DNA from 3 places in the Shewanella morhuae genome. Region 3 is predicted to be linked to each of the others. Evidence: predicted binding sites of a transcription regulator. Region 3 holds the regulator's gene; each other region holds the start of a gene.
What was found. The regulator LexA, encoded in region 3, represses DNA repair genes until DNA is damaged. The targets are predictions, from matches to a motif close to TACTGTATNNNNATACAGTA.

Region 1: the regulator LexA is predicted to act here: its motif matches at 2,000-2,019, upstream of C9I43_RS07855 (YebG family protein).
Region 2: the regulator LexA is predicted to act here: its motif matches at 1,498-1,517, upstream of dinG (ATP-dependent DNA helicase DinG).

The regions. Positions count from the first base shown of each region.
Region 1 is NZ_PYSG01000002.1:1,671,943-1,675,228, forward strand. Features, by position in the region: gene prc (carboxy terminal-processing peptidase) at 1-274, opposite strand, end outside; gene proQ (RNA chaperone ProQ) at 303-929, opposite strand; gene msrC (free L-methionine (R)-S-oxide reductase MsrC) at 1,214-1,672, opposite strand; gene C9I43_RS07855 (YebG family protein) at 1,690-1,989, opposite strand; gene C9I43_RS07860 (paraquat-inducible protein A) at 2,195-2,827, shown strand; gene C9I43_RS07865 (paraquat-inducible protein A) at 2,829-3,286, shown strand, end outside.
Region 2 is NZ_PYSG01000002.1:966,079-969,364, forward strand. Features, by position in the region: gene dinG (ATP-dependent DNA helicase DinG) at 1-1,474, opposite strand, end outside; gene C9I43_RS04745 (DNA polymerase II) at 1,595-3,286, shown strand, end outside.
Region 3 is NZ_PYSG01000003.1:588,747-592,032, reverse strand. Features, by position in the region: gene plsB (glycerol-3-phosphate 1-O-acyltransferase PlsB) at 1-1,602, opposite strand, end outside; gene lexA (transcriptional repressor LexA) at 1,763-2,383, shown strand; gene C9I43_RS17210 (cell division inhibitor SulA) at 2,380-2,892, shown strand; gene coxB (cytochrome c oxidase subunit II) at 3,282-3,286, shown strand, end outside.

The DNA of each region.
Region 1 (3,286 bases), on a different contig from region 3:
AACTATCGACATCAGCTTGCGTTAATACATTGCGACGATAATCCAATTGCTGCAGATAACGATCGAAAATTTGCGTAGAAAAGGCATCATCAAGGTTAAATCGGTGATAATGCGAGCGAGTATATAAATCCGTTACCCGTTTGCTAGCAACCTTATGTTGCGCTTCCTGCTTGAGAGTGGGTAACTCGCTGATTTGAATAGTAGGTGGTACGGCCCAAGCCGAAAATCCGACAAAAACTGTGGCGATAGAGGTAGCCAAAGTGAGGTTTCGCATCAACAAGTTACTCCGTTTTAATAAATGATTACAGCAGGATATGTTCTGCTCTAACTTTGATCGTTAGGCCACTATCAAGCTGAACATGAATATCTTCCTTGTTAATATCAGTAATGACGCCGGCTACGGGAGTCATACCTAATTTAACATTGACGCGTTGTTTTTTCGTTAAATCAGTCAATTGAGCCTGAACATAATTAATCACTGGCGCAGCTTTAGGTGCTGGCTTAACTGGACGTTCAGTTTTAGGGCGTTGAGGAGTCGTCACCTTTTTAGGCGCTTTCTTTGCCGCAGGCTTTGGTGCTTGTGCAGCACGTTTTGCTTTGGCCTTCTCTTGGCTCTCTTTCAACATAGCTTGAGCATGGTCAATATGCTCTTGCTCTAACTCACCGCAAGGTTCGCCATCCAGATTAACGCGTTGTGCGCCTGTTTTAACAGACTTCAAATAGCGCCAGCTACTGGTGTAACGTCTTAAGGCAACTCTGAGCTGAGTTTTACTGACTTTAGAATCATCAGCCAACCTTTCAGCCAAATCTTGAAACAACCCGATTTTTAATGGCTTAGTTTCACCTTCAGCAATAAAGCACAAAGGAAATGTTTCATACAAATACGCCAAAATTGCATTGGTGTCGGTCAACTTTTCTGTTGATTCCATCATTACTTCCACAGTCAAAAAAGAGACATCGATTCGAGGTGATATTGATCAACTTCTTACGAGTCATTTATCTTCGTTAAACTCAATAGTGAGTCAACGTACAAATTAGCATCCTAGCTGCGTTTACTAAAGTTAAAAAATAGACCTTAACAAATTTTTTTTACAGCTCAAAACACTAAGCTTATTTATTGCATGCTAATCAAACCAGCTTAATGCGTGCAGGCACATATTATAAGGCGCACGCCACCGATTGCGACTATGAATTATGCATTATTGTACGCAAATTAATCAAATAGGCAGTTTTCAAAACTTTTAACCAATAATTCGAGCCCTTTTTGGTCTTCTTCATCGAAACGATCCAAGATAGGGCTGTCAATATCCAGCACTGCAATCACTTTGCCTTGTGCCCTAACCGGCACAACAATTTCTGAATTACTGGCAGAATCACAAGCAATATGACCATCAAATTGATTAACATCGGCCACTCGCTGAGTTTGATTGGTCAATGCTGCCGTACCACATACCCCTTTTCCGAATGGAATACGCGTGCATGCGACTTTGCCTTGAAACGGACCAAGCACCAGTTGTTCGCCACGCATCACGTAGAATCCAACCCAGTTAAGCTCAGTTAAGTTGTCATTAAGTAAGGCTGAAAAATTTGCCATGCCCGCAACAAGGTCATCTTCACCGTCCAGCAAAGCTAATACTTGACGATTAAGTGATTCATAGAATTTCGATTTCATTACATTTCCTAACACTTTTATTCTGCTGCTTCGGTCTTTTTAGCCGCTTTTTTCGCAGTAGATGGATTCGTTGGCGTACTATTAACCTGAACGACCCCTTTAAGCAAGTTCGTCAGCTCATCTTTATTATTAGCGAAGTAAAATGCGAGCTTTTCGCTCACACTTTCATCTATACCCAAATCGGCTTGTTGAATAAAAGGGATCAAGTTATCGGCGATATCGAGCATCTTATCGTAGGCATCAGCCTCCTTCTTAGATGTGAATGTCATCTTTTCAACCCCTTCTCTGACCACGACAAACTGTGTTATTACTGCCATGACTGCCTCGCACTGTTTTTATATACAGTGGCTAGAGTGACATAGATTGAACTTGTGATGCAAGTGTTCTGATTAATCTGATATTATTGGTCTACTTTCGTTGCCAAGATAATATAAACGTTAGCGTGTGTTAAACGATCATTAACACGACATCACGTATGAACCTCGCTGTTATTACTCAACATTAGGTTAATAATATTTTTATATGCATGAAAACGCAGCAGAAAATTCAATAACCTTATGCCGTTCCTGTGATTTGGCAATTCGCAAGCGAGCTTTGCCTAGCGGCGTAAGAGCACTTTGTCCACGTTGCAGCACTGCACTTTATGACACACCCTATTGCTCTGTAAATGGTATGTTAGCCCTGTGTATTACAGCGTTAGTATTTTATTTTCCAGCAAACTTCCTGCCTGTGCTTGAGATCCATTTTCTTGGCAGCATTCGCACCACCACGGTGTTTCAAGGGGCATTTGCCGTATTTGATCAAGGTTATTGGTTAGTAGGATTAGCCGTACTCACCGCCGCAGTGGTTGGTCCGGGCTTATTACTGTTATCTATTTTGGCGCAAATTTTAATTGTCAAATGGGGTTTGAATAGTGTTTTTTGGCGTAAATCTTTAAAACAGTTATTGAAATTTCATGGTGCACTATCGCAGCTTTCAATGTTAGAAATTTATGTGATCAGCTTTTTGGTGTCTTCATTCCAGCTTTCTGATTTTTCAGATATTTACTTTGGAATGGGTACGTTTTGCTTCACCATGCTATTTCTTGTCACCTTGTTCTTACAACGAGAATACCACTTAGAACACATGTGGACATTATTAGAAGGTCATTGCTGATATGAAGCAACAAGGTAAAGATATTGGCCTATGTTTATGCAAGATGTGCCGACAACTAAACAGCATTGAGTTCACTCACTGCCAGCGCTGCCAAGCAGAGCTGCATATTAGGGACTATTCCAGCCTACAAAAAAGTTGGGCACTACTGATCACTGCCGCTATTTTGTTAGTGCCTGCCAATATTTATCCTATCACCATACTGACAAACCAAGGGCAAGTGCGGCACGACACTATTTTTTCAGGCATTTTACATTTAGTAAATTCTGACATGCTCCCCATTGCCATGATTGTCTTTACTGCCAGTATTTTAGTGCCATGGATTAAAATTATTGGTTTATCCATTTATCTGTGTGCAATTAGTTTCGATATTCCCATTTCAAAAAAGAAATTGATGGTGGGCTTTCATGCTATTGAATGGATTGGCCGCTGGTCTATGCTCGATTTATTCGTTATTTCCAT
Region 2 (3,286 bases), on a different contig from region 3:
CGAAGGGGGATTGTAAGGCTAAATAACGGCTGCCATCATTAAGAGATAAACCGACTTGATGCACGAAATGGTCAAAATTATTCAGTGCGCGCAGCGTGGCACTACATAAGACCACGCCCGCAGCCTTTTGCCACAACATAGATTCCAGCATAAAGCCGACTTCGATAGGCGAGGCACTAAAGAGGTAATCTGCTTGTTTACCGGTGATAAGTTCAACCCAGCGCGCCATAGGGGCACCTTTGTGTTTATCTTCCTTAGCCATCATCTTCCACAATTTCTGTAGATTTTCGAGCCTTTGCAACATAAATCCGGTTTCAGCCAGTAGCGCTTCGGATTGATGTTTAGGAATATCACCATCTTTTATTGCTTCGGCCAATAGTGACAGCATTTTATTAAATTGCTTCAGAGCGAGATTAGAGGTAACAGCAAGGTTTTCGGCAAGAATAAGCAGTGACTCGGGCAGTTTTCCGTGCTCAAAACGTAAACGGTTTTCCGGGTTGGCAAAGTGCTTGGTCTGGGAGTCGCAATATTGAGCAACTTGATTAAGCTGAGTGATCAAATCGCCTAAATGATCTTGCATCGCCTGTGCAGGTGCAATGATATTGTTGCTCTTTATTTGATTTTGTAACTTAGCGCAAGTCTTGCCAATTTTTTCGAGCCAGTCGCCAGCGCCTCTTAGCGTGGCCTGTGCACTGGAAAAGTCCCGTGCCACAATCGGTAAATGATGCGCCTCATCGATAACGTAAAACACATCTTCAGGATCGGGTAAAATTACCCCCCCACCCAGTTCTAAGTCGGCAAATAATAAGCTGTGGTTGACGATGAGCACGTCCCATGTGTCGATATCTTCACGGGCCTTATGGAACGGACAATTTCTATGGCTGGCAACTTGGCGATGGCAGCTGTGTTTGTCACAGGCGATTTGTTGCCACAAGTGATCTGGTAATGGCACGTCTAAGGTATCAATTTCACCGTTCCAGCGACCTTCGTTATAGTCTTTTAACAGGCCGTGCATCATCGCCACTTGGCTATTGTCTGGCTTAGTTTGCCACATGGCCATTTGTGTACTGTCGTCATCACCGATGAGCATCGCCAGTTTTGATAAACACACATAACGTTGTCGACCTTTTACTAGGCCAAAACGGAAATTTAAACCAGATTGTTCAAAGAAAAACGGTAAGTCTTTATGCAGCAGTTGCTCTTGTAATGCCACGGTAGCGGTGGCAATACAAACTTTTTTCTTACTCGATAATGCCAGTGGAATGGTACCAAGAATATAAGACAATGATTTACCGATACCCGTCCCCGCTTCGACCACAATAATGCGTCTATCTTTGTCATAGTCGCCGGCGAGGGTCTTAGATATTTCTGCCACCATATAATTTTGTTCACGGCGCGGCCTAAAATTAGGCAAGGCGGTAGCAATATCTTTATAGATGGCGCGGATCTGGGTTTTTACATTGTCAGGTAACATGCGTCACTACTTTATCGAATTAATGCTGTACATAATAACAGTGATTGCATAGCCTAAGAAACTTTTCTGCCATTTGGCGGCATTTAAATTGAGTAGCGATGCGATTTGGGAACCAATGCGATGAAGCCTGAGGCAACCGCGGCCGTTAGTGTACAAGGTCGAGTCATAACACGCCATGCGATTCATCGTCATGGGAGTTTAGTGTTGCAGTATTATTTAGCCACCGAGAAAGGCCCAGTACTGGTGGAGGTGCAAGACACTGAACATATTTGTTTTTGTCATCAAACAGATGTCGCCTCGTTACAATTACAGACACCGGGTCAAGCACTGCGTTTTGTGCCATTAGCGCTTAAGAGCTTTAAAAGCGGCGCAGTCAGTGGTATTTATGCTAAATCCAGCAGTAGCTTACGTACTTTACAACGTATTGCTAAAGATGCTGATATTCCTTTATTTGAAGCTGATATTCGCCCAGAGCAACGTTATTTATTTGAGCGTTTTGTGGCACTTGATGTGGCTTTTTTAGGATCTTATCTTGAGCAGGGTGTTGATAATCCTGAGACTAATTTGCTCCCCGTGTTTATCGCCGAGCGAGCTAAGAGTATTGTTCCTTTAACGGCTGTGCATTTACGTTGTATCTCACTGGATTTTGAATGTAGCTTTGAGGGTTTGCTCTATTCGGTGGCGCTATATGGTCAAGACGGTGGCCAATCTAATGGTCAAGCTAGCCTCAAGCAGACTTATGAAAAAGTCATTATGGTGGGTGAAGCTGAATCAAACTCCCCCGATTATATCGAATGGGTGGCCGATGAATCCGCGCTTATTCATCGATTAATCGCTTGGTTCCATGAGTTTGATCCTGACTTTATTATCGGTTGGTCAGTGGTGAGTTTTGATCTTGCATTGCTATCACGTCGCGCGCAATTACACCGTATTCCGCTAACGATTGGCCGCGGCGGCGCCAAGCTCGATTGGAAAGTTGAAAATAAGTTTCGCCCAGAAACTTTAGTTTTACCGGGCCGTGTAGTACTCGATGGTATCGATTGGCTTAAAGCTGCTTTTTATCACTTTGAGCGTTTCTCGTTGGAATTTGTGTCGCGGCAACTATTAGGGGAAGGCAAGGCCATTCATAACGTGGACAACCGCGTTGAAGAAATTGACCTGCTGTTTAAGACCAATAAACAAGCCTTAGCGCATTATAATCTTACCGATAGCCGCTTAGTGTGGGATATTTTTACTCACACTCAATTGTGGGATTTTGCCCTCGCGCGGGCCGAACTGACTGGCTTAGAACTGGGGCGAGTAGGGGCTTCGGTGGCGGCGTTTAATCATTTGTATTTACCACATTTACATCGAGCGGGTTATGTCGCTCCTGCTGAGCCTGTGAGTCAAGGCATTGAAAGTCCTGGCGGCTACGTGATGGATTCTGTGCCGGGTCTTTATAAACATATTTTAGTGTTTGATTTTAAAAGTCTGTATCCCTCCATTATTCGCACCTTTTTGATCGATCCTAAAGGTTTGATTGAAGGTTTACAGTTACCTGAGTCTGAGTGTGTCGCAGGTTTTTTAGGTGGCCGATTTAGCCGGCAGCAGCCTATTTTACCTAAGCTTATTCAAACCTTATCAGAGCAGCGCGAAAAGTCTAAACGTGAACATAATGCGCCGTTATCCCAAGCGATAAAAATTATCATGAACTCCCTTTATGGGGTTTTAGGCTCCCAAGGCTGTGTTTTTCATGATGCTAAGTTGGCAAGTTCTATCACCATGCGTAGTCATCAAATTATGAAGCAAACCCGCGCCTGGATAGAAGAAATG
Region 3 (3,286 bases):
CACTAAGCTTGTTAATGTGACCGAACTCGCCGCTGCTGCATCGTTGATATGAGTCATCACCCGATTAGCTAGTACGTTTACCGCTGGTGTTAACCAAGTTGGTTTTTGCTCTGGATCATCAGCAAGCTCAGTACGCCAGTTAGGTGCACGTTCATTTAAGAAGTTTTGCAAGGTAATCGGCTCACCAAAGTTCACATAGCCTTGACCAAAATTACCGAGTTTGCGAATAGCACCAAATACCTGCCACACAGATTCTTTTTTCTTTTTCTTACCACTTAATTCTTTGTGGTAAGTCGCCACTTCCATCACATGGTCATAACCCAAATATACAGGCACTAACGTTACAGGACGCTCGATACCACGTAGTACGCTATTCATTGTCATGGCAATCATGCCGGTTTTGGGTGCCAATAAACGCCCCGTGCGTGAGCGGCCGCCTTCGGAGAAGTATTCTACCGAATAACCTTTAGCAAACAGTTGGTCTAAATATTCACGAAATACAGCGGTATAAAGCTTATTGCCATTAAAGCTACGACGAATAAAGAAGGCACCACCACGGCGGAACATAGGTCCAGCGGGCCAGAAGTTAAGGTTTATACCTGCGGCAATGTGCGGCGGCACCATACCTTGATAATATAAAATATAAGATAGCAGTAAGTAATCCATGTGGCTGCGATGGCAAGGCACATAGACAATCTCATGACCATCGTGGTGCAACTGGCGAACTTGCTCAGCACCTTTAATATTGATCCCACTATAAAGCTTGTTCCACAGCCAAGTTAAGAAGCGTTCGGCAATACGCACTAAACTATCGGAGTAATCAGCAGCTATTTCATCGAGATACTCAATAGCTGTCTCGCGCGCTTGCGTCTCAGAAATCTTTTTATTGGCCGCTTCTTCTTGAATCGCTTTACGTATTGATTCCGATTTTAATAACGAATGAAATAACGCTTGGCGATTAGGCAACACAGGTCCGGTCATCACTTTACGTTGGCGACGGAAATGCACCCGTGCTACTCGCGCTAACTTATGCGCAATCCCCATATCTGTGCCATGTTCGTCAGCCATATAACGCAGCGATACCGCATTAGAAAACTGTACGAAGTTATGTCGGCCTAAAAATAAAATCATCAGACACTTGCGTAGCCAAGTCGGGTTTTCCCGTTCAAATACGGCCGCCTTCATTGTGTCATCTTCTTTCCCTGGCGTTCGCCCCCAATACAAGCTGACAGGCACCAGTTGAATATCGAGCTCAGGATCTTGTTTATGTACGGCTAATAAGCGCATAAAACATTCGAGAAAAGGTTCGTTACCAGTGCGCTCACCAAACAATGGCTTACGCCCTTGAAGACAAACGACCCGCGGTGCAACAACACCGTTAGCAACTAGCGGCTCATAAGGGCTAGGTAGCCCGAGTTTAGCCGTTATTTCACTCAGAGCAGCAATGTCACTGAGTGATTCTGTTTTCATCACATAAGCAAGAGGTCTGGAGGCATCCAGATTCAGATCGGCAAAGGGATCCTGAGGCACCACAATAGTGTGCACTAAGTGTTTTTGGATCCAACGTAATGATTTTAACCAAAGAGAGTCATGTTTAGGCATTATTCTTATGCAATTAAGTACGTTCACTAGCCGGATAGAATACCAGACTATAGGGAATATTCGCTAATTCTCTCCGATATGGTTAAAAAATGGTTAATACTTGCACTGCAAACAATACTGTATATACTAACAGTAACTGTATAGAAAAACAGGAAAGACCATGAGACCTTTGACGCCACGCCAAGCTGAAATTTTAGAGTTAATTAAACGAAACATTGCCGATACTGGCATGCCACCTACTCGGGCAGAAATTGCTACTCGTTTAGGTTTTAAGAGTGCTAATGCGGCTGAAGAACATCTAAAAGCGTTGGCGAAAAAAGGCTGTATCGAGATTATACCTGGTACCTCACGAGGTATTCGTCTCACCGCTGAAGTCGAAGACTTAACTGAAACCGGCTTACCTCTTATAGGCCAAGTTGCTGCGGGCGAGCCTATTCTCGCCCAAGAACACGTAGAACAGTATTACCAGATCGACCCAAACATGTTCCATCCTACTGCCAACTTTTTACTACGAGTTAAAGGCGACAGTATGAAAAATATCGGTATTCTCGAAGGAGATTTACTGGCAGTTCATAAAGTACAACAAGCTAGAAATGGTCAAGTGGTTGTCGCTAGAGTCGACGACGATGTCACGGTTAAACGTTTCGAAAAAAAAGGTAATGTGGTCTATCTGCACGCCGAAAATGAAGACTACTCCCCAATAAAAGTGGATTTAGGCTTTCAAAGTTTAACAATTGAAGGACTCGCCGTCGGTGTGATCCGTAATGGAGATTGGCTATGAACAAACTACTTGGCAATGCCCCGCGTCATCCAGGCTTATGGCGCGATGAAGTTCGCGCTGCCGATTATGATTGGCAACACACGCCTATCGCCTGTATGCCCACAAAAACTCAAGGCCGCCAAGAACTCATTCACCTGAGCGCCCAACTCGCCCAACTAAGTCAGCAGGGCCGTTGGCTAGTGCTTATCAACCCACCCAGCATTGGCTATAAACAAATGCTCGCCAGCGCGGGGGTGCGTATGGATAGAGTATTACTCGTACACGCTAAAGATGATGTCGAAACATTGTGGGCGATGGAAAAGGCGCTAACGAGTGGAACGTCTAGTGCAGTGATTACTTGGACCCAATCATTAGATGCCCGCGATAATCGCCGCCTACAGATTGTGGCCAAAAGTGCTCGGGCTATGGGTATAGTGCTGGAAGATGTAAACAATCACTTACCTAACGATCTACACATTGAGCAAGGACGGCTCCTAGGTCAGCCATCTTTTTTTAGTGCAATACATTAAAATATTTATTTAATTTTTTAGCTTAAAAGCCGCCTCGCCTATGAATGTGAGGCTTTTTTTTGGCAATTTTTCATATAATTAGCTTAATTGGTGATCTTGATCAATATTTAAACAGCAAGTATGGTTGATTCAGTCGACGGTGATATAGCGTTGCCCTTGGCAAATCAATTGAACCGTTATTATTAGAAATAGAGAACAGATGTATTTCAGTCGTATGTGTAAACGTGGCTAATACCAGCAGTAACAATACTTAATTGGAAGTAACAGCCGCCAACACACATTGAAGTCAAAACAGCTTTTTTGGGAACTGAAGAGTTTGCATAGAGTTAAGACTTACTGTGTTGCTCTTCTTTGTAGTTGCTATTCGCAATTGGCAGAGGAGAAGTCTTGTGAA